3 regions of the Priestia sp. RMT2NF4 genome follow, and region 1 is predicted to be linked to each of the others. Evidence: riboswitches for the same ligand, from Rfam matches in the RefSeq annotation. Region 1 holds a riboswitch; each other region holds the start of a gene.
What was found. A riboswitch is a leader RNA that binds a small molecule or an ion and turns the genes downstream of it on or off. The one in region 1 is predicted to bind thiamine pyrophosphate.
Positions count from the first base shown of each region.

Region 2: another riboswitch for thiamine pyrophosphate. It lies ahead of ACMX9J_RS15010 (acetylornithine deacetylase); the one in region 1 lies ahead of ACMX9J_RS23870 (thiamine phosphate synthase).
Region 3: another riboswitch for thiamine pyrophosphate. It lies ahead of tenA (thiaminase II); the one in region 1 lies ahead of ACMX9J_RS23870 (thiamine phosphate synthase).

Region 1 is NZ_JBLQZO010000008.1:73,976-81,893, forward strand. It holds gene ACMX9J_RS23850 (amino acid ABC transporter substrate-binding protein) at 1-276, opposite strand, end outside; gene ACMX9J_RS23855 (fluoride efflux transporter FluC) at 618-1,016, shown strand; gene crcB (fluoride efflux transporter CrcB) at 1,017-1,403, shown strand; gene ACMX9J_RS23865 (hypothetical protein) at 1,455-1,670, shown strand; TPP riboswitch at 1,829-1,930, shown strand; gene ACMX9J_RS23870 (thiamine phosphate synthase) at 2,052-2,675, shown strand; gene thiO (glycine oxidase ThiO) at 2,659-3,786, shown strand; gene thiS (sulfur carrier protein ThiS) at 3,783-3,986, shown strand; gene ACMX9J_RS23885 (thiazole synthase) at 3,992-4,759, shown strand; gene ACMX9J_RS23890 (thiazole biosynthesis adenylyltransferase ThiF) at 4,756-5,775, shown strand; gene thiD (bifunctional hydroxymethylpyrimidine kinase/phosphomethylpyrimidine kinase) at 5,798-6,607, shown strand; gene gpmA (2,3-diphosphoglycerate-dependent phosphoglycerate mutase) at 6,638-7,363, opposite strand; gene ACMX9J_RS23905 (hypothetical protein) at 7,545-7,742, shown strand; gene ACMX9J_RS23910 (NAD(P)-dependent oxidoreductase) at 7,781-7,918, opposite strand, start outside.
Region 2 is NZ_JBLQZO010000003.1:293,933-301,850, reverse strand. It holds gene hxlB (6-phospho-3-hexuloisomerase) at 1-305, shown strand, start outside; gene ACMX9J_RS15035 (ferredoxin) at 419-664, opposite strand; gene ACMX9J_RS15030 (ABC transporter substrate-binding protein) at 751-1,761, opposite strand; gene ACMX9J_RS15025 (ABC transporter permease) at 1,758-2,501, opposite strand; gene ACMX9J_RS15020 (ABC transporter ATP-binding protein) at 2,498-3,262, opposite strand; gene tenA (thiaminase II) at 3,255-3,926, opposite strand; gene ACMX9J_RS15010 (acetylornithine deacetylase) at 3,932-5,209, opposite strand; TPP riboswitch at 5,324-5,426, opposite strand; gene ACMX9J_RS15005 (MFS transporter) at 5,606-6,904, opposite strand; gene ACMX9J_RS15000 (dihydrodipicolinate synthase family protein) at 7,015-7,914, opposite strand.
Region 3 is NZ_JBLQZO010000001.1:315,532-323,449, reverse strand. It holds gene ACMX9J_RS01595 (cell wall hydrolase) at 57-632, shown strand; gene ACMX9J_RS01590 (sodium-dependent transporter) at 662-1,996, opposite strand; gene ACMX9J_RS01585 (hypothetical protein) at 2,173-2,355, opposite strand; gene ACMX9J_RS01580 (TspO/MBR family protein) at 2,657-3,403, opposite strand; TPP riboswitch at 3,630-3,728, shown strand; gene tenA (thiaminase II) at 3,824-4,513, shown strand; gene ACMX9J_RS01570 (aldehyde dehydrogenase) at 4,541-5,941, opposite strand; gene ACMX9J_RS01565 (ArsR/SmtB family transcription factor) at 5,955-6,257, opposite strand; gene ACMX9J_RS01560 (SDR family NAD(P)-dependent oxidoreductase) at 6,270-7,049, opposite strand; gene ACMX9J_RS01555 (helix-turn-helix domain-containing protein) at 7,358-7,918, shown strand, end outside.

The sequences.
Region 1 (7,918 bases):
GAACTCAGCTTTTACGCCAAGACGTTTAGCTACTTCTTGAGCCAATTCTACATCAAACCCAGTTAGCTTTTGTTTGTCATCATGAAAAGTGAACGGAGGGTATGTACCTTCAGTTCCAATTGTTAATACGCCATCTTTTTTCACTTTATTATATAAATCCTCTTGTGAAGATTTATTGTCTCCATTGTTTGCTTCATTTTTTGAGCTAGAACCGCATGCGGCAAGCACAACTGTGAAAGCTAATAGTAGCGACAAAAGTGCAGCAAATTTCTTCATTTTCTAAACCCCCTAGTATTCTGATAGGAAATGATACTCTGTGATACTAAACAAGAACACAGCAAAAGTCAACAAAAAAAACTTATACGATTAATGTGACTTAAAATAAGGGAAATATACCTTCTATACACGGTTTGTCATAAGGATACAGAAAGATTTTAAAATTTGGATTAAGTGGATTTTTAAGGGATATTTGAGGAGTAAAAAGGAAGTTTCATGCGACGATTTTCTCTTTCATTTTTTCATGACTTTTGGTGCAATAAACATATAGTTAAATGTTAAGGTAGAAATAAATTCCTTATGGTACACTTAAAGAAGAATTTATGAAACGGAGCGATATGATGAAAGCCATAAACTTAATCTCAATTGCCTTTGGTGCTATCGCTGGTACATATGCGCGTTATTTGCTAAATCTTTCCTTATTATATACGGGCTATCCAATAGGAACGGTAATTGAAAACCTATTAGGAAGCTTCATACTAGGCCTATTAACAGGATTTTTTGCGTGGAAAAAGCCAAAAGAATGGATAAAGCTTGGACTAGGAGTTGGCGTGTGCGGCGGTTTTACAACGTATTCAACCTTTGCAGGAGACGTCATTTCTCTCACTCAGCACCATTTATTTTGGGGAGCCATTTATGTCATTGTCTCTTTAGTAGGTGGAATCCTTCTTGCTTTAGCAGGCTATCTATGCGGTGAAGCGGCAGGGAAAAATTTAGTGAAAGTACATGAGGTGAAGTAAATGAGCATAGTGAGCTTGGCACTTGGCGGGGCAGTTGGAGGAATATGCCGTTATCTTTTGGGTTTAAAAGTTACAAAAACAGTTTCAAACCCTCCTTTTCCAGTCTCAATGCTGTTTGTAAACTTGCTCGGTGCGTTTGGGCTTGGTCTTTTTTACGGTAGTTATTATGGAAAGGTTCCGAGTCATGCTTATGATGATTCAATATTTTTAATGATTGGCATTGGGTTTTTTGGTGCCTTTACCACTTTTTCAACGTTTAGTGTGGAAACCGTACAGTTAATTCGGGAAAAATCTTATCGGAAAATGTTGGCGTACGTGGGGATTTCAGCATTTGGAACAGTTGGTTTATTTACAGTCGGTTTACTGGCAGGAACGTTTTTATTATAAGTAAAGAGAACGTTTCTAGTAGGGAAAAACAAAAAGACGGAGAAGTAGAGAATGGATAGAAAAGCAGAAGTTTGGAAATACATTTTGTTGATTGTAGCTGTTGCAGGTCAGATCATTGGTTTTTTATTTTTATTTATAAATGTTGTGGCGGCCTTTATTTTTTACGGTTTTTATATTCTAACTTTTATTATGTTACTCCTGCTGTTTATATGGGATCGGAAAAAGGAAAAAGACAAAGAAGAATTTGACGACTATACCGATTACTAACTATATAAAAAGCAGAATGATTCGGTGCGCCGGGCCTCTTAGTAAAGAAGCTTAAAAGATACATCTATAAAAGGAAGAGAGCCGTAAGAGCATAAAGAGATATTGTATTTACATCTAGTTGTGTTATAATTTTAAGTGCAAAAACAAAATCAATAAATAGCAATCACTAGGGGAGCTTTTTGAAGCTGAGACGGATGTATTTCGGACCCTTTGAACCTGATCTGGTTTGGACCAGCGTAGGGAAGTGGCGATCATGTTTACATAACGATGCATGCTAACCACTCTACGTTGTAGAGTGGTTTTTTGTATGTAATAAAGCCCTCTGCACAAGATGAAGTGATTGAAATTTCTCTTTATTCTGAATGGAAAGGTTTCGATCATGTGGATATTCCTAAATTTCATGTCATTACAACAGATAAGCAGCCAATCGAAGAGCTTCAAAAAATTTTAACGGCTATCGCGCCTTTTGCGGGCGCCATTCACATTAGAGAAAAAAAGAAAACGGCAAAGCAGATTCAATGTTTACTAGAAAGCCTACCATTTTGTCGCTCTAAAATTATTGTGAATGACCGAGTTGATGTAGCGCATGCTTTAAAAGCAAAAGGTGTACAGCTTGCCTATCATAGTTTAGACGTTTCGTTTGTTATAGACGCATTTCCTTCTCTTATTGTTGGAAAGTCAGTTCACTCTGTGGAAGAGGCTTTAGAAGCTGAAAAAGATGGTGCTCACTACATTTTATACGGACATATTTATTCAACACATTCAAAAAAAGAATTAAAAAGTCGAGGGATAGCGGCACTAAAAGAAGTAGTAGACGCTGTGCAGATACCGGTTATTGCCATTGGAGGAATTACACCTGTAAATGCCAAAGAGGTACTTCAAACAGGAGCACACGGTATAGCCGTGATGTCTGGTGTCATGCTTGCGCAAGATCCCCTGAAAGCGATTAAACAATATTCTCATATATGGACATCTGGAGGTGGAGAAAATGAAGCAGCATTATGATGTACTGTTAATCGGAGGAGGTATAATCAGCTCTTCTATCGCTTATCATTTGTCAAAACAAGGAGCGTCAGTAGCTATTCTTGAACGCAATCAAGTTGGTTGTGAAGCTTCAAGTGCAGCCGCTGGTATTTTAGGTGCTCAAGCTGAAATTGATGAAGAAGGTCCTCTTTTAGACCTTGCTATTAAGAGCAGAAGCATGTTTCCTGAACTGGTGAAGGAACTAAAAGAAAAAACGGCTATCGACGTAGAGCTCATTCAAAAAGGCTTATTAAAAGTCGCTGTAACAGAAGAAGATGCACACGTATTAAAGAAAAAAGCCGCTCAGCACCACCGGTGGGACAAAGATGTAAGATGGATCGATGTAAAAGAAGCGCGTTTGTTAGAACCCGGGCTCTCTCCAGACATATACGGAGCCATTACAATACCGGGAGACGGCCAGCTAGCTCCGGCTAAGTTAACACAAGCTCTTGCTCATGGAGCCTTGTATCACGGAGCAGATGTATTCGAATACTGTGACGTTCACTCTCTTATTATGGAAAATGAAACAGTAAAAGGGGTACAGACGTCCAAAGGCTCTTTTTATGGAGAAAAAGTAGTGATTGCAGCAGGCTCATGGGCTAAACGCTTTATTTCTTCTGAACATTTAGGCGAGGTGTTTCCTGTAAAAGGAGAGTGTATTGCTCTGCAAAGTCATAAGCCCCTGCTTTCTAAAACGATTTTTTTAGATGAAGGTTTTTACTTAGTCCCTAAGACTGGTGGAAGAATCGTAATCGGGGCAACTAAGCTGCAGCATGATTTTACTAAGACCGTTTCTGCACAAGGTATTCAATTTTTGCTGAATAAAGCTTCTGCGCTTCTGCCGGCCATTAAAGAAGCCACATTTGAAAAAGCATGGGCTGGTCTTCGTCCACAAACAAATGATGGCTGGCCTTATTTAGGAGAGCACCCTGAAATAGCGAATCTGCACATGGCTTTTGGCCACTACCGAAACGGTATTTTATTAAGCGCTGCAACTGGAAAAATTATGGCTGATGCTTTGTTAGGGAAAAAGCCAAATCATTCATTCTTTACATCATTTCAGCTAACGAGAGCAATGGAGGGAGTTCATTGAATCTAATTATTAACGGTAAGACCGTCACTGTCGGAGATGAAATTGAAACGGTCGAGCACTTGCTGCAGGCTCAGAGTCTGCATGAGCGAGTTGTAATTGTTGAATTAAACAAGAATATTTTGCAAAAAGAAGAACATAGCGATGCATGCTTAAAAGATGGAGATACATTAGAAGTTGTTTCATTTGTTGGAGGAGGATGAAGAGTATGTTAAAAATTGGACAATATACATTTAATTCACGTTTATTATTAGGAACAGGGAAATTTCCGGACTTTACGACTCAGCGTCAAGCGGTAGAAGAGTCGGAAACAGAAATTTTAACATTTGCTGTTAGACGAATGGATATTTTTGATCAAAATCAGCCTAATTTATTAGAAGCACTTGATGTGAAGCGTTTCACTCTTTTGCCTAACACTGCTGGAGCAAAAAATGCAGAAGAGGCCGTACGTATTGCTAAATTAGCAAAGGCTTCTGGACTTTGTGACATGGTGAAAGTAGAAGTAATTGGATGTGATAAGACGCTGCTTCCTGATCCAGTTGAAACATTAAAAGCTAGTGAAGAACTGTTAAAAGAGGGCTTTACCGTTTTACCTTACACATCAGATGATGTTTTACTTGCGCGTCGTTTAGAGGAGTTAGGCGTACATGCCATTATGCCAGGAGCGTCGCCTATCGGTTCAGGTCAAGGTATTATTAATCCGTTGAACATGCGTTTTATCATTGAACAATCAACCGTTCCAGTAATTGTAGATGCAGGTATTGGAACGGCTTCAGACGCAGCTCAAGCTATGGAGCTAGGAGCAGATGGTGTGTTATTAAATACAGCTGTTTCAGGAGCAAAAGATCCTGTGAAAATGGCTCGTGCTATGAAGCTAGCGATTGAGGCAGGAAGAGCAGCATTTGAAGCAGGACGTATTGAAAAGAAACAATATGCAACGGCAAGCAGTCCAACAGAAGGGATGAGTATCGGTTGATTAATCGTTATTCCCGCCAAGAATTGTTTCAACCTATTGGAAAAGGCGGACAGCAGCAAATTCAAGAAAAGCATGTTCTGATTGTAGGAGCAGGTGCTCTTGGAACAGGGAACGCCGAGGCCCTTGCACGAGCGGGAGTAAAGAAAATAACGCTCATTGACCGCGATTATGTAGAGTGGAGCAACCTTCAGCGTCAGCAATTGTATAGTGAAAAAGATGCTGATAAAAGAATCCCAAAAGCAGTTGCCGCTAAAAAAAGGCTTCACGATATTAATCATGATGTAAAAGTAGAAGCCCACGTAGCGGACGGTACCCCTCAAGTTTTAGAACAGCTTGTTGAGGGGGTAGATGTTATGATTGATGCAACCGATAATTTTGACACACGCCTTGTAATGAATGATTTATCACAAAAATATGATATTCCTTGGATTTACGGAGCATGTGTAGGAAGTTACGGAATTAGTTATACTATCATACCAAGTGAAACACCGTGTTTATCCTGTTTGCTTGAATCTGTACCGCTTGGAGGGTTAACATGTGATACAGTGGGGATTATTAGTCCTGCTGTACAAATGGTAGTCGCTCATCAAGTAACAGAGGTGTTAAAAATATTAGTTGGAGACTGGAATGCGCTCAGGAGGGAACTTGTTTCGTTTGACGTATGGAAAAATGAGTATACGAGCATCAATGTGAACGTATTTCGCAAATCTGCTTGCCGCTCATGCGGCAGTGAACAAACGTATCCCTTTTTACAATATGAAAATCAAACGAAAACAGCTGTGCTATGCGGAAGAAACACGGTACAAATCCGTCCGGGCAAATCAGCCAAGCAGCCACTGCAGTCTTTAGGTGAACGATTAAAAGAAAAAGGATATAAAATTGAACAAAATCCGTATCTGCTTTCTTTTTATGTAGATGATTACCGTTTAGTGATGTTTCAAGACGGGCGCGTCTTTGTCCATGGAACAAACGATATAGTAGAAGCAAAGTCACTTTATCATCGGTATATTGGGTAAGAAAGAGATGGAGGTTTCAAGCATGACAGTACCAAAAGCATTAACCATTGCTGGATCAGACAGCGGTGGAGGAGCAGGCATTCAAGCAGATTTAAAAACATTTCAAGAGCGTGACGTTTTTGGCATGTCTGTTATTACAGCTGTGACTGCACAAAATACAGTTGGCGTTCAAGGAGTTTATCCTTTAGAAGTAGAAGCAGTTGAAACGCAGTTAGATTCAATTGCGACTGACTTATTTCCTAATGCAGTGAAGACAGGTATGTTGTTCAGTGCTGATATTATTTACGCAGTGGCTCGTAAAATCAAACAGCACGGACTGCAAAATGTTGTAGTTGATCCCGTTATGATTGCAAAAGGAGGTCAATCTCTTCTTCAAAGAGAAGCTATACAGGCTCTAAAAGAATTATTGCCTCTTTGTGAAGTCATTACGCCGAACATACCGGAGGCGGAAGTCATCACGGGGAAAGAAATTCACACGATTGAAGACAGAAAAGAAGCGGCAAAACAGATGCATGAGCTAGGTGTAAAGCACGTGGTAATTAAAGGCGGACATGATCAATCTCATCAAGATATGATTGATCTAGTGTATGATGGTCATACGTACGTTGAAATCAAGCATGAAAAGATGAATACAAAGCATACACACGGGACGGGATGCACGTTTGCTGCTTGCGTCACGGCTGAACTAGCGAAAGGCAAAAGCGTAGTTGAAGCAGTTCAAACCGCTTCGGATTTTGTTCACTATGCGATTAAGCATACGCTTGAACTTGGTTCGGGACACGGTCCTACTAATCATTGGGCGTATAGAAAATACTTTCGTTCAAACATATAAAAAAACGTGCCTACAATCTAGGCACGTTTTTTATGAAGAAGGAATATGTGTCGGAATCTCTCCATCGATGCCTAAATAATAATGTCTAATGGGCTTTAAATTATCATCAAGCTCATACACAAGCGGTACGCTTGTGGGAATATTCAAGTTCGCAATGCCATCAGGTGAAATGTTATCCAAATACTGCATCAGAGCTCTGATCGTATTACCGTGAGCGGAAATAATGACTCTTTTGCCAGCTTTAATAGAAGGAGCAATAGTTTTGTTCCAATATTCTAGAACCCGCTTTTCTGTATCGGCTAAGTTTTCCGTTACAGGAAATTGTCCCTTAGCTAATTCCTTATACTTAGGGTTGGAAGCTTCATAGCGAATATCTGTTGTCTCTAAAGCAGGAGGGCGTTCGTCCATCGACCTTCTCCACAAATGCACCTGCTCTTCTCCAAATTTTTTTGCGGTTTCTTCTTTGTTCAAACCTTGAAGAGCCCCGTAGTGTCGTTCATTCAGTCTCCAAGATTTATATACAGGAATCCACATGAAGTCCATTTGATGTAAGACAATCCATAGAGTACGAATGGATCGTTTTAAAACAGAAGTATAGGCGATATCAAAAGCATATTCGTTTTTCTTTAGCACTTTTCCGGCTTCTCGCGCTTCTTGCAATCCATTTTTAGAAAGGTCTACATCCGTCCAGCCTGTAAATTTATTTTCAAGGTTCCATACGCTTTGTCCATGCCTAATCAACACAAGTTTTATCATCATGTTCTCCTTTCAACAGTGACTAAGGACTCTATTCTTTTTTATTATGAGAAGGAAAGTGTTTTTTATCCTAAAGCCGGGGAAAGGAGTTTTTAACATTTAGAAAAAGTGATGCTGAAAAGTAAAGCTTTAACTTTTTTACGCATATGATAAAAATAAAAAAGGGAAGGGAAGATAGTGGATGAGTGACCAAGAACGTCAGATTCAAGCGCTGCACGGCCAGATTGAAGATTTAAAAGAAGAAATGTATCAGATGAAGCTTGATATTAGCACATTAGAGAAAGAAAAAGGAAAGCCTGTTTTGACACCGGCTCTCGTTGGTCAAATAGGAGGTTTTGTTCTAGGTGGATTAGCTATAATTGGTATTTTTTGGATGTAGAACTTTTCGTTTTGAAAACGAAAAGTTCTCCTGATTTTTCAATAAGCAATTCCAACGCGGCATTTTGGGAATTTTTGAGCCCATATTTCATGGTAGGTAAAATGAGCGGTATCTCCCGTTGAAATTTTAACGGCATCTGCTGGCAAAATATCTTTTTCCACTCGGTATGTGCCTGT
Region 2 (7,918 bases), on a different contig from region 1:
GATCAGGTTCTGGCGAAACGAAGAGCTTGATTCCTATTGCTCAAAAAGCAAAAGAACTTGGAGGAAAAGTTGGAGTAGTCACGATTTCCCCCGATTCCACGCTTGGCAAGCTGGCTGACTTCATCGTGAAGCTGCCCGGCGCTCCGAAGGATCAAGAACAAAGCAGTTATCAAACCGTACAGCCTATGGCGTCACTGTTTGAACAAACGCTTCTTCTTTTTTACGATGCGCTGATTCTTCGCTTCATGGAGAAGAAAGAACTTGATACTCATACGATGTACGGAAAGCATGCAAATTTAGAGTAGAAAAAGGTCTTGCCTAGGCAAGACCTTTTTTGTTTTGGAACTTTCTATATAACCAAATATTCACTTATCAGATAACTAAATGTACTTTATCATTATTTATTTTTTCAAAAGCCCTATTCGAATTTTGCTGCATCTCCATAAAACGGCTGCTCTGCAACTTTAATCGAGTCTGTTGGACACCCTTCGTACGCTTCCATCATCTCATCTTGCTGATGTTCAGGAACTTCTTTTGTTCCTTCGTTGTTATCTAATACGGCATAAGCAAGACCTTCTGAATCATAATCATAAAGATCTGGCGCACTCCCTCCACATGCTCCGCAAGCAATACATGTTTCCTTCTCTACTATCGTAAAAGCCATAAAAAAACCTCCTTGACCTTTTCACTTTCTCTTTCAGAAAGTTACGTTCAGTATAAGGAGGTTTTTTTAAATTCGTCTTAAATTATTTACTGAGATTCCCCAATATTCTCAAACATCTCATCTACATTTGGCTTTTTCTTAATTAACCCTGACTCTTTTAACCAGTTAACATTTGATTGCCATGATTCTTTCGTTTGACTGCCGAATCCTTGTTCAGACTTCATTTTTGGAAGTAAGATATTCAAACTTTTTGTTTCCACATCTTTTTCAAGCGGGAAGTTTGATTTATCTTGATTATCTAACAAAATTTGAAGTGATTCTTTTGGATGTTTCTCCGTGTATTCATACCCTTTTGTCGCGGCACGCCAAAACGCTTTAATCGTATCAGCATCTTTTGCCCACGTTTGATCCCCTGTAACGGCCACTAGCTCGTAATAAGATGGCACGCCGTAATCTGACGGATCAATGTCAACCGTTTTGTATCCTTTTTTGTGAAGCAATGGTACTTCGTGGTTAATATACGCACCTATTACAGCATCTACTTTTTTGCTAATCAGCGATGAATTTAACTCAAACCCTACGTCTACTAGTTTTACTTTATTCGGATCTCCTCCATCGCTTTTCACCATTTTCTTTAGAACAGATTCACTTAATGGTGTTCCGCTGTATCCTACTACTTTTCCTTCTAAATCTTTAGGACGCTTAATACCGCTATCTTTCAATGCCACAACCCGGTTTAGCGGAGATCTTACAATCGCTCCTACCGACTTTACCGGCACATCTTCATTTGCTCGTGCCATTGCTACATCAGGCTGATAGTAAAGGCCAAGCGTGACTTTCCCTGCAGCTGCTAAATTAAGCGAGTCTGTTGGATTAGCAGGAAATTGTACTTTTACATTCAGCCCTTCTTTTTTGAAATATCCTTTTTCTTGTGCAGCGTAAATGAAGCTGTGCACTGCATTTGGATACCAATCAAGCATAATTGTAACGTCTTTTAATTTTTTACTGTCACCAGCTTTATTTTCCTTGTCCTGACCGCAAGCAGCGAGCATCAAAACAAGCAGCAGGCTTAAGCTAATCGCAAACCATTTTTTCATTCTGTTTTCCTCCACTTTAATGAACGTTTTTCGAAACCTACTACAATAATAAAAAATAAAATACCGAGCGCGGATAAAATCACAATTGGTGCAAATACACCAGCTGCATCAAACTGTGTCATCATGCGACGACTGAAATATCCTAAGCCTGCTTGCGCACCCAACCATTCCCCAATGGCAGCACCTATTATACTAAAGGTAACCGCTACTTTGAGTCCCGAATAAAAATGAGGCAGTGCAGAAGGAATGTTCAACTTAAAGAAAATATCTTTTTTTGTTGCTCCCATCGTTAACATGAGTTCTTTTAACTCTTTGTTTGTAGAACGAAGCCCGTCAAATGTGCTAACGGTAATGGGAAAAAACGTAATTAATACGGTCACAATCACTTTGCTCCAAATGGAGTAGCCAAACCACAGCACAAATACAGGAGCAATGGCAATGGTCGGAATCATTTGTGACGCAATAATAAGCGGATAAAAAGCACGCTCAATAAGCGGACTCCAATTCATCCACACAGCTAGCAGAACCCCTAGCACAACGGATATTACAAGCCCAATTACGACAATAGATAACGTAGCTGGTAAATGCTTAAACAATAAATCCATTCGCAGCTCCCAAAGCTTCGTTAAAATACCGCTGGGCGTTGGTAAAATAAACGGATAGTTTACAATGCGTGCTCCAATTTCCCAAGCAGCCATCAAAATGACTACTAAAATCACTGAAGCCCCGTACTTTTTCATGTGTTCACCTTCGATCTTAGCTGTTCAATTAAATAATCTTTCACATCAAGCACTCGCTGTTGATTCAGATCTTTTTGCGTTCGAGGTCTGCTAAGCGGCACTTGAATTTCTTCAAGACAACTTACTGGCTTGTCTGAAAAGATAAAAATGCGATCTGATAAAAAAAGCGCTTCATTGACGTCATGAGTGATAAATAAGATGCTATGCTTACGCTTTTGCCATTGGTCAAGCAGCCATTCCTGCATCGATAAACGTGTGATTGCATCAAGTGCACTAAAAGGCTCATCTAAAAGCAGCACGTTAGAACCGCTTAATACCGTCCGAAGAAAAGAAACGCGCTGCTTCATCCCTCCGGATAAATCACTTGGAAAACGGTTTTCATACCCTTTTAGGCCAAACTCTTCAAGCAGCTGAGACACTTGCTTATGAGCACTTGCTTTTGATACATTGTGAAGCTCAAGAGGCAGTGCTGCATTGTCTAGAATCGTACGCCACGGAAGCAGCAAATCTTGCTGCGGCATATAGCCTACTTTTCCTAGTCGCTTTTCATAAGACTTTCCGTTAATCACGATATCGCCTTCACTCTGCTGTTCAAGACCTGTAATGAGACGAAACAACGTACTTTTCCCAGAGCCGCTCGCTCCAACGATACTGACAAACTCGCCTTCTTTCACGTCTAAGTTTAATGATTTTAAAATCGCTTGATCACCGTTCTTGTACGTAAAACTGACGTTTTGAAAAGATAACACAGACCTATTCATGAATTGGCCACATCGCTTCGTTATAAGCCATATCCCAGAACATATACTCAAAACGCGTCGTATTCAAGAAAATTTCTTCAAGCTTTTCTAATTCCACTTCTGATTTATCTTCAGTAAGTGAGTCAAATAAATTGATACACCATGTCGCCAGTTCTCCAAATTCTTCTGAGCTGTACATTTCAATCCACTCACGGTAAAACTCATTGTTAGCTCCAGGCTTTTCACTAAGTTCTTTTCCTATTTCCCAGTAGCTCCACATACAAGGCAAAAGAGCGGCTACTAATTCAGCTAATGTTCCACTTTGACCAACGTGCAGCATATAGTGCGTGTATGCAAGCGTTGTAGGAGATGGCTGCGCTTTTTCTAATTCTTTTTCGCTGATTTCAAATTTCTTGGCATACTCACGGTGCAGACTCATTTCTTCGTTTAATGTAGAATCTAAAAGGGCTGCAAATTTCCCCATCGTTTGAAGATCGGTAGCTTTCATGGCTCCAATCGCAAATAATTTGGCATAATCAATTAGGTAAAGGTAATCTTGAATCATGTAGAAGCGAAACTTCTCCTTTTCAAGCGTTCCATCTCCCATCCCCTGTACGAAGGGATGATTATGATTTTGACGCCAAATAGGCTGCAGCTTTTCGTATAATCGTTCACTAAATTTCATGATGATCACTCCTTATGCGTATGCAGCCACGTATAAATGAACTGCACTATCACTTTTGTATATTGAACAAGCTGATTAATATCTAATTGTTCGTTCACAGCATGTGCATTTGCTAAATTTCCCGGACCGTAAATAGCGGCGGGAATTCCCGCATCAGCTAGCCATCCCCCGTCTGTTACGCTAGTTGACACATCAATTGGAGGCTTTTTCCCTTCCATTTGTTCATGAGTATTTGCAAGCAGCTGCACTCCTGCATGATTTTCATCAATTTCTAATGACGGAAAGATTTCTCCTCTGTCTTCAATCATTGATGTGCCTCCCCATTCAAAGGTTGGCAGATTATCTTTTAACCATGGATCTGCTTTTGCAATAGCTATAATATATTTTTCCACTTCTTTTGATACTTGGTCGTACGATTCATTAGGATAATAGTGAACGGTGATCCACAGCCTGCATTCATCTGCAATAAAAGCAGCATGTCTTCCGCCTTCGATTACTGCTGGATTAATCGTATTTGTCCCTGGCAAAAATCCTGGATAGCTCTTTGTAACAGCCCAGTGACGCTCCAATTCTTGTAGCCCTCCGATCACTTTTGCCATCTTTTCAATAGCGCTTGCGGCTAACAGCCCTCCTCCAGCATGAATCATACTTCGGCGTGTACCGTCATGATAGGTTTTACTGCTTTTTATCGTAATCCATCCCGTGATCACTCCGCCTTGACCTTGAATATGTAAATCACTTGTATCGACTACAAGCGCAAAATCAGCTGTATACCCTTTCTGACAGCATTGCAGCGTACCTGCCTCTCCTACTTCTTCTCCTACAACGGATTCAAAAATCAAGTCTCCTGGCAGCTCGATTCCTGCTTCTGTTAAAAGCTGCACAGCAAATAATGCTCCCGCCAAACCGCCTTTCATATCAGCAACTCCGCGTCCAATTATCATATTGTCTTTCACAACAGCTTCAAACGGATTGGTTTCCCAATTTTCATTTTCTTGTACCTCAGCAACATCCATATGGCCGTTAATAATCAAGCTTTGATAGTCAGCCGATTTTTGTCCTTTTAACGTTCCCACTACGATAGGGTCGTTAGAATATAAGTCCCACATATCAATGGAAAAACCGCAGTTTTTAAGAAAATCCGCTACGTACAGCTGCGCTTCATGAGAATTTCGTGCAGGAGGCGCTGGCGTTTTATACGAAACAAGCGTTGTTAATAACTGGATTAACTCTCCTTTGCGCTCCTCTACCTGTTTGACAAGCAAATCAATTGTTTCTTTCATGTATGACACCTTCCTTTACGCATAAAAAAACACTTCTTTCGCAGGAAAGAAGTGTTTTTGTTTATGTACACAAAATTATTATAACGAGTTCGTAAGGAAATCCCATACAAAACATCCATTACAATACCTCTTTCCTACGCTAGTATTACCTAGTTCAGGTTATAAGGGTTAAGACTTATCGTCTCTCTCAGCTTCGAAAGCACCCCTAGTGGTGTTGTATCTCTATGAAATTAATCTATTATCATATGTTTACCTGTAATAGTTTTATCATAGTAAAGCGTTTTATTCAATAGAAAGGTTCATGATATGGTAATGAAAATAGTTTCCTTTTTAGTAGTAAAAGAAAAAGCACACACCTTTTTCATGCAGTGTGTGCTCTTTGTTTTTGTGACATTACTAGTTAGCTATTGGCTTCTTTAAAAATACGCCATAACTAATAGCACCAATTAAAAGCAGTCCTGCTCCTAACAGGAAAACCGCCGTAAAAGTTCCCGTTGCATCTAATATAAACCCTGTTACGATAGGAGCCATTGCCGCTCCTAGAAATCCACCGAAGTTCTGAATAGCGCCGAGTGAAGCAACTTGTTCCTTTGGTGCAATATCCGCCGCTAGAGTCCAAATGACGCCTGATGGCAGCTGTGACGCGAAGTAGCCAATCGACAATAAGACAATACTTAAGGCTGCATTATCAATAAAAGGAACGGGTGCTACCGATGCTGCGGCTAAGATTGCCCCGCCTACAATTGGTATTTTTCTTGCCGTTACTGCATTAATTCCTTTTCGAATAAATCTATCTGAAATTACACCACCAAGCAACACTCCTATGATTCCTGCTAGAAACGGAATAGCAGCAATCCAGCCCGTTTGTTTTAGGCTAAAACCGCGCTCTGTTTCTAAGTAGCTAGGAAGCCAAGTTAAATAAACCCATATCGTAAACATAATTCCGAAATTCCCGATAATCATAAACCATGTGCTTTTATATTTAAACAGCTGTGACCATTTTGCTTGTGAGGTATGACTGATTTTTATTTCTTCTTTAGGGACAGCTTTCACTTTATTGGCAACATAATCCGGATCTCGGTATATCTTTAGCCAAACAAACATCACAATAAAGCCTGCTGCTCCTATAACAACAAACATTCCTCTCCAACTCATTGTTAAAAGCAGTACCGTTAGAAGTGGCGGAGCAATCGCATTAGCAATTTGAGACCCTGTATTAATAATCGAAGTAGGAAGGCCGCGCTCTTCTTTTTTAAACCATCTTTCCGTCACTTTAATTCCTGAAGTAAAAAAAGGAGACTCCGATACACCAAGAAGCATTCTCATGGCATAAAGAGCAGAATACGTGTTAGTAAATGCACTTGCTACCGTTGCCACAGACCATAGGCCTGATGCCCATGCAAACATTTTTTTCGGCCCGTATTTGTCAACCAGCCAGCCTGCTGGTAGATTTGCTAAGGCATATGGCCAGAGAAAAGCTGAAAGCAAAAGACCCATTTGTGTAGAAGACAGCCCAAACTCTTTGGCAATCGTGGTATTAGCGATGCTTAAATTAGAGCGGTCTAAATAGTTAACAACTGCTCCAATTAGCAATACAATAATAAGCCACCAGCGTATATTCGTCTTTTTTACATCTTGCTTTACAGGACCTAAATCTTTGTTAACGCTTTCATTTAATTTAGATGTAACCGCCATAGAATATCCCTCCATAACCTTAATCGTTATAGTGAATGAGCTGTTTGCTTATTATCAAACAGCCCTGTTCACTAGAAATGCATGAGTTTATTCAGAACATGAACCAATTATTAAACACTGCTCTTTGGACGAATGCTATTTAGTTTATCATCTAATTCTTTGACTTCTTCTTCTGTTAAATCTATTTGAGGAGATCTCATGCCACCAACATCAATGCCTCTCAATTTTAATGCTTCTTTAAAATAAGACATGTTGCTTCCGTTTAAAAGAGCTTCACAATATTGAATAGCAACTTTTTGCATCTTTCTCGCTTTTTCTAAATCATTCGCTTTAAAGGCATTATAAGTCTCTACAAAAGGCTCGGGATAAACGCCCGATACACCGGAGACAACTCCTTCACATCCCATAGACAGAGCTGCTAAAAATAAACGATCGGTTCCGGGAAGAACAGAAAAGTTTCCATCGTTAATATTTAAATAATCATTTACGCGTAAATAGTCAGGGTAGCTATATTTAATACCAATTACATTCTTGCATGAATCTGCCACTTTTTGAGCTACCTCTGCCGTTAAATCATTGCTTGAACACTGAGGAATATTATATAAATATACGGGAAAATCATTCGGGACACTGTTTGCTACTTTTATAAAATACGTTTCTAGTTCGTTATCGTTTGCTCCAAAGAACATAGGCGTAACTACTCCGATACCGTCGGCGCCAATTTCATAGGCATGTTTTGCAAGCTCAATTGTATCTTCTTCATTCATAGCTCCTACATGTATGAATACGGTTACACGATTAGCCGCTTGTTTCACTACTGTTTCTGCAACTTGCTTTCTTTCTTTGACAGATAGACGAAGCATCTCGCCCGTTGTACCAAGCGGATACAAGCAGTGCACTCCTTTTGAAATTAAAAACTCTGTTAAATTTACTACTTTCTCTAAATCTACTTCACCCGTTTTAGTAAACGGTGTAACCATTGCTGTTGTAACTCCGTATAAATGTTTCATTTCC
Region 3 (7,918 bases), on a different contig from region 1:
CGCACCGATCCGTGATAAAAGGGGCGTTCAAAAGGATTTCAGGAGGTACTTACTTTATGTTTAAGAAACTAGCAATTATTGGAGCACTAGCAGTTCCTATGTTCGGCATGAGTCACGGGGCAAATGCCGCTGAAACAACCCATCGCGTAAAAGCCGGAGAGACTCTTTACAAGATTGGCGCTGAATACGGCGTTACGGTTAAACAGTTAAAAGAAGCGAATCACAAATCTACCGACTCTATTAATGCAAATGAAACATTAACAATCCCTAACTCTATTAGCGAAAGCGATAAAGAATTGTTAGCTCGCCTTGTACAAGCTGAAGCAAAAGGTGAACCTTACGCTGGCAAAGTGGCTGTAGCAACAGTCGTTTTAAACCGCGTGGATAGCGATTCTTTCCCAAACTCTATTCATGATGTCATCTATCAAGGTACACAGTTTACACCTGTACAAAACGGTGAAATTAATAAAGCAGCGGATGCTGAAGCAAAAAAAGCTGTAAATGAAGCACTAGCGTTTAGAGGTCAAGGAAAAGGTTCGTTATTCTTCTTTAACCCAGATAAAACAAGCGACCAATGGCTTCGTCAAAAACAGGTTACGATTACAATCGGAAATCACGTTTTTGCAAAATAAACAAAAAAGCACTCAGATGAGTGCTTTTTTTAATATGCAACAAGTAAGCTTAACAGAACAGCTATAATAATAATAGGTAATACGTATTTAACTAGAAAGAACCATGCGTTGAATAATTTAGCGCCTTTTGTACTTCCTGAAATAAACTCTTCATACACGGCTTCTTTTTTCATTTTAAATGTCACAAAAATCGCAATGGCTAAACTTCCAAGAGGCAGCATTAAATTGCTCACAAAAAAGTCAGCTACGTCAAATATACTTCTGCCAAAAAGTGAGACATGTTTTAGTACACCAAACGAAAGCGCTGATGGGATACCTACTACAAACACAAGAAGCCCTGATAAAGAAGCGTAGCGAGTTCGTTTTGTCTGATCGTCTTTAGTTAAAGCAGCTACGATAATTTCCAGCAGTGAAAAAGCAGACGTAAGCGTAGCAAATAGAAATAAAATTAAAAACAGTGCTAAAAAGACGGTGCCAAACGGCATTTTCTCAAATACTGTTGGCAAGACCACAAACAAAAGTCCAGGTCCTTCGGTTGGCTTTAATCCGAATGAAAAAACAGCTGGAAAAATAGCCAAGCCTGCAAGCAGCGAAACAAACAAGTTCAAAATAGCAATGGTGCCAGCTGAACGCGTCAAGCTTACTTTTTTCCCTAAATAAGAGCTATATGTCACCATGCAGGATAATCCTACGCAAAGCGAGAAAAACGACTGACCGAGCGCATAGAGAACAGATGACCCTGTAATGGCTGAAAAATCCGGTTTTAAAAAGAACTTTACTCCGTCCATAGCTCCGTCTAATGTTAAAGAGCGAACCACAATGATAATAAAACAGATAAATAACAGCGGCATCATGTATTTATTAGCACGCTCTATGCCTTTTTGTACGCCTTTTGAAATAACAAACACTGTAATTAATAAAAACAGCGCCTGTGCACCTAATACCACATAAGGTTGGCTAATGACGGCATTGAACAACGGACCGTACTCTTTTCCGCTTAGCATACCGGTTACGCTCATAATCGTATATAAAATCACCCAGCCGCCAACGACGCTGTAAAAGGAAAGCAAAACGACACAGCTGAGTACTCCCAGCCTGCCAATCCATACCCAAGCGGACTTTGGAGCAATTGCTTTATAAGCACTAATCGCTTCTTTTCCCGTATGTCTTCCAATGATAAATTCTGCCAACAGAAGCGGCAATCCAATAAAAATTGTAAATAAAATAAACAACGCAAAAAATGCTCCACCGCCACTGGTTCCGGTTACGTATGGAAATTTCCATATCGCTCCTAGACCAATTGCTGCCCCAGCAGATGCTAAAATAAAACCGAGGCGTGAAGACCACTGATTTCCTTTACTCATATAATGTTACTCTCTCCTCTTCTAAACTCAAAACTCACCTGATTAGTACTGTACCATAAATGCAGAAGAAAATCATTCCCGTTTTACTTTTTTCTATAAAACGATATCTATATAGAATAGAAAAAATGAAGAAGCAGCTGCCTCTTCATTTTGAGTTTGATGTTTCTATTCAAAAATTATTCTCTGTACGATGATTCGTCTCCACGGTAGGCTTCTTGATTTGATATTTCTTCAATATGCATATGCCCTTCTCTCTCTAAACGAAGAACCGTACGCTCTGCATCTTCATAACTCTCGCACGTCACTTGTTTATATTCCATATCGTCTTTATCTGTGTAAGCCACTAAATATGTTTCCATTTTAACTCCTCCTATATAAACTATATGTAACGTATGTTGCCTTTTTCGTTTATTTCTAAACATATAGGCTCCAAACATAAAGCCTAGCATACTATAATAGCGGAACTTCAATTTAAAAAGTTGAATTTTTCATTATGCACCGATGCAACATGGAGGTTACGCTTATGACATTTATTTTATCATTCGTACCAATTGTTGTTCCTTTTGGTATTTTAATTAGCTTAATTGCTTTTACAGCTGCTTTTTTACAATCAAAAGAGCATCATAAAAAGCTCTAGCTTACAAAAGCTAGAGCTTCTTTTTAAAAACGTCTATAGCGTTTAATCAGTCCCACAATAATAGCAATTGCTAATAAAACAATCGAGATGATAACAGTAATGACAATTGGCTGATTTCCACTTTGTTTCACCGCAATGGCAATATAAGCCCAAATAAAAACAAGCGGATAAACAGCGTCTCGGTTTTTTAATGTAAACATAATGCCCAGCGCAGCCCCTACCAGCAGCATAATAATCGTCCATGCTAATTCATTTAGGCCAAGCAAGTGCTGTATTCCATTTGCTTGAAATACGACAAATACATTAACAATAGTCGCAACAGAAATCCATCCAAGATAAAGCGAAATCGGCAGACGCATAAACCATGTCGTCATCCGAGAATGCTGAATAATGGAATATACAATCATTAATGTGCCTAAAATAAAGAGCATAACTAAAAGGGATAACTTATAGTAATCGTTTTGGAAAATAAAGATCCACGCACTATTTAACAAACAGTTTAGAAAAAACCAAATGCCGATACGTGCATATATTTCCTTTTGATCTTCTCTTGCAAAAAATTGGCGTATAACCCAAATGGTTAATAACAAATAAATAACGCCCCAGATAGCAAAGGCATAACCGGCTGGTGTAAACAACGTAGGAACTTGCGCAGAAGCCTCTGCCGTTGTTTTGCCTCCTATTGGAATCGCATTTGCTAAATAATTCACAAGAAGTGTAATAGCCAAGCCTACTGTATTTAATACAGCATACAAACGAAATTTTGCCATTTTGTTCTCTCCTTTCTTCTATTTATATGGGAATGTTTCGGAGACGAAAACGGCTCTTCCCTTCATTAATACCTCTTCTTCCCTAAAAATATGCATTTTTAAACAAAAATGATTAAAAATAGCTTCAAGAAGCTACCTCTTTAAGAGATAAAAACCGTTAGGGAACAATTTTCCATAACGCTTTCTATTTTTCAGAATATATGGTAAGTTAAACATAGACTAATAGGAAGTCCACTAGGGGTGCCGACCGGCTGAGACAAGTTTTCTTGATCCCTTTGAACCTGATCTGGCTCATACCAGCGTAGGAAAGTGGCAATGTTCAGTTTTGTACTGTCCTTTGCCACTCCGTTTATAAACGGAGTGTTTTTTATTTCCTTTATGTGCTTGTTTGTGACTTCCTCATATTAAAGGAGGATTTTGATGTCATTTTCATCTCAATTAAGACAAGAAGCAAACTATATTTACGAAGCCATTTTTAACCACCCTTTTATTAAAGGAATTGCTGAAGGAGACGTGCCAAAAGAGGCGCTTATTCACTACGTTTCTCAAGACTACGAATACTTAACAGCATTTGTCCGCATTTACGGCGCTGCTTTAACAAAATGCCGCACGCGTACCGAAATGGAAGCCTTTAATGCCGGCATTTCTACGGTATTACATAGTGAAGTACACCCTCATAATAATTTTTGTGACGTAGCAGGCGTACGCTATGAAGACCTCCACACTGAGGCTCTTTCACCAACGGCCAGCCACTACATTAACCATATGACAAGCGTTGCGCATACAGGCAGCTTAGCGGAAATCATTGCCGTGCTTCTTCCATGTCCGTGGACGTACGTTGAAATTGGCCAGCGCATTACGGAACAAGTAAATCCATCTCCTTCTCATCCTTTTTATGAATGGATTCAGTTTTATAATAATGAAGAAATGAATGGCACAACACAATGGTTTTGTAACAAGCTTGATGAACTCGCCGAACAAGCGACTGAAGAAGAACGTAATCGTATGAAAGATCACTTTATCAAAAGCTGTGAGCTGGAGTATTTATTTTGGGAAATGGCGTATACACAAGAAAAATGGCCGCTTTCTCAGCTTTCACTTTCAAAATAACGAAAAAGCCTCCTATCAGGAGGCTTTTTATTTCAATAATTTTTTAATCATTTTCAAGTTTTGTTTCTCTGAAGGATAGCGGAATGACAAATCAAACTTGGTTGTTTGAGACAGCATGCTTTTAAAATGAGAAAATGTCTGAAAGCTGTCTTTTCCATGATATTGGCCCGTACCGCTTTCTCCAACTCCGCCAAAGGGTAAATATGGCGTAGCGATATGCATAAGCGTATCATTTATACAGCCTCCTCCAAATGAAAGACGCTCCGTTATGACATTTTGTACATTTGCACTTTCCGTAAACAAGTAAAGAGCTAACGGCTTAGCTTTTTCTTGAACTTTATGAATAACTTCGTCTAGCGTTTCGTATTCAATCATAGGAAGAATAGGCCCAAAAATTTCTTCTTGCATAACGTCTGATGTCCAGCTTACTTCACTTAACACCGTAGGTTCTATTGTGAGCGTACTTTTATTATACCCGCCTCCAACTATAGCGTTTCCGTCTTTTAAAAACTCAACTAGCCGAATAAAATGGCGCTCACTGACAATACGGCCGTAGCGCTCACTTTCAAGCGGATTACTACCGTAAAATTGATAAATCGCTTCGCGAAGTTTCTCCACTAGCTTCGCTTTTACCTTTTTATGCACGAGCAAATAATCGGGAGCAACGCACGTTTGGCCTGCATTCATTCCTTTGCCAAACATAATTCGCTTCGCTGCAAGATCTAGGTTTGCATCTTCATGTACAATGCACGGACTTTTTCCTCCTAGCTCCAGCGTGACGGGAATAAGCTGCTTCCCTGCTTCTTGCATAATAATTTTCCCTACATTTACACTTCCCGTAAAGAAAATATAATCGAGGGGCTGTTTTAAAAGCAGGCTCGTCGTGTCTACAGCGCCTTCAATCACGGTCACAAATGCGGGATCAAAAGCCTCAGCTAGTAATTCTTGTATAACCCGAGATACGCTAGGCGTTAATTCAGAAGGCTTTATAATCGCCGTGTTTCCAGCGGCAATCGCTCCTACTAAAGGAGACAGCGCTAATTGAAACGGATAGTTCCACGGAGCAATAATTAACGCGACTCCATACGGTTCAGGAACAATTTTCCCTTTAGAGCCCACGTGTGTTAAAGCGGTTTTTACTTTTTTAGGCTTCATCCATTTTGCTAAATGCTTAAGCGTAAACCGAATTTCCTCTAGTAAAATCCCAATTTCCGACGTGTACGCCTCTACTTCAGATTTATTCAAGTCTTGTTTTAAAGCATCCATAATTCTCTGCTCGTTTTGTTTGACTGCGTCTCTGAGCTTATTCAGCGCTTGAATGCGGCTGCTGATGCTCTTTGTCTTTTGTGCATAGAAATACTGCTTTTGTGTAGAGACAATATGTTCAATGACCGTTTCATCTGTGATATAGAATTGCTCGTGGTTCATCTCTTTCATCTCCCTATAAACATTCAGCTTCAACTGTAGCAAGCAAGCTTTTTAATAGCTCAACTGCCTCGTTTAAAGCCAATGAATAATATCTCTGCGTTCCTTTTTGCTCAATTTGCACAAGCTTTTGATCACGTAAAATTTTTAAATGATGAGAAATTGCCGGTCGTGATAAAGTAGACTCGTTTGCAATTTCATTAACGGTTAAAGGCTCTTTTTCCGCGAGCAGCAAAATAATATCTTGTCTTGCTGAATCACTTAGAGCCTGAAAAATAGGAATGCTGGCACGAAATAACTCCACTGCTTTTTCACTCATAAATATTCTCCTTTATTTAATTTCTTGTGTTCTGCGGACAACGGATGAAAGCCACTTTCTTGGTACAAAGCGCGGGATGAAGGTGGCGAGACGAAACTGTACTCCTGGTACGATAACCGTCTGCCCTTTCATAAATTTTTTATAGCCCGCTTTAGCAACTGCTTCTACATCCATTGCACCGCTTTGAAAAAGCTTGGAATTGCTCAGCTGAGCCCGGTCGCTAAAACCCGTTTTAGTTGGACCCGGGCATAGAGCACTTACCGTTACATTGGTACCTCTTAATTCATTTTCAAGGGCCTCTGTGAAAGATAATACGTACGCTTTCGTTGCGTAATACACTGTCATAAGCGGACCCGGCATAAATGCAGCAACGGACGCAATGTTTAAAATTTTCCCGTGATTTCTTTTGACCATATCGGGTAAAAATAATTTTGTTAAATGAGTTAATGCTCGGATATTTAAGTCAATCATGTTTAACTCTTCATCTAAAGCTGTTTCAATAAATTTACCGTATAGTCCAAAACCTGCATTGTTCACTAAATAATCAACGTGCATTTCTTTATTTTTAAGTTCTTCATACAGTGACTGTATCTCTTCTTCTCTTGATAAATCCTTTACAACCGTTATTACGTCAATATTATAAGTAGATTTTAAATTCTCTCTAATCGCTGTTAGTTTATCAGCACTTCTGGCAACTAAAATTAAAGAATGGCCATCCTTTGCGAATTGATAAGCTAACTCTTTACCTATTCCTCCGGACGCACCGGTGATGAGCGCATAATGCTGTGACATAGTGTTCACTCCTTATGTTTATATGTTCAAGAACTTAAACATTTAAACTTATCTTATAGGATTCATTTTTTCCCGTCAACTGTTTTCTATACTCTCCTTTTCTTTTATGTTTTCCATTTTTGCCATTTGCGCATTTCTGTACATTTTTTTACAAAATATGCGTTTTCTTTACATAGAAGGCTAATGTCGTCTAGTTTTGACAACCTTTGTCACCTAGCAGGAAAACAAGTGAAGATATGGTGAATACAACATACAACAAATAATCCATTACATAGTTGGATGAAAATAGATAAGGGAGGAAATGAAAAATGATGGAGACGTATACAATTAAAAAAGTAAGTGATCAATTAGAGGTAGAAAAGAAAACGTTAAAACAATGGGAAAAATTATTGGGCAGCTATTTAACAATTGAACGAGTAGATGGGGCCCGTGTCTATACAGAGGAACAAATTGAATTATTTAATGATATTAAACAGCTGTTTGATGAACAATGTACGTTAGATGAAGTCAAAGAATATGTTCAGCTGCTAATAAAGGAACAAGAAGAGCAGGAGCATTTAGTGATGGAATCAGAGGCAGCGGTTTCAAAAGAAGAAGAACCAGCAAAGTTGAAAACTGCTAAAAAAGAAAACGTCATTGATTTTCAAGAACACTCCAATAAACAAATGAAGCAAGAAAAGAAAAAAGCTGCTGAAAAGCAGGAAAGCATTTCAGAGAATAAGCAAGAGAAGACCCCTCCTATACCTGAAGCACGATTAGCTACTGAAGAAGAAAAGCAGGCTATTTCTGCTTCTATTGAAGAACCAAAACCAAACGACCTTGTCGTGAATGAAAAAGAGCTGCTTCAAGGGGAACTAGTAGAAGCTGTT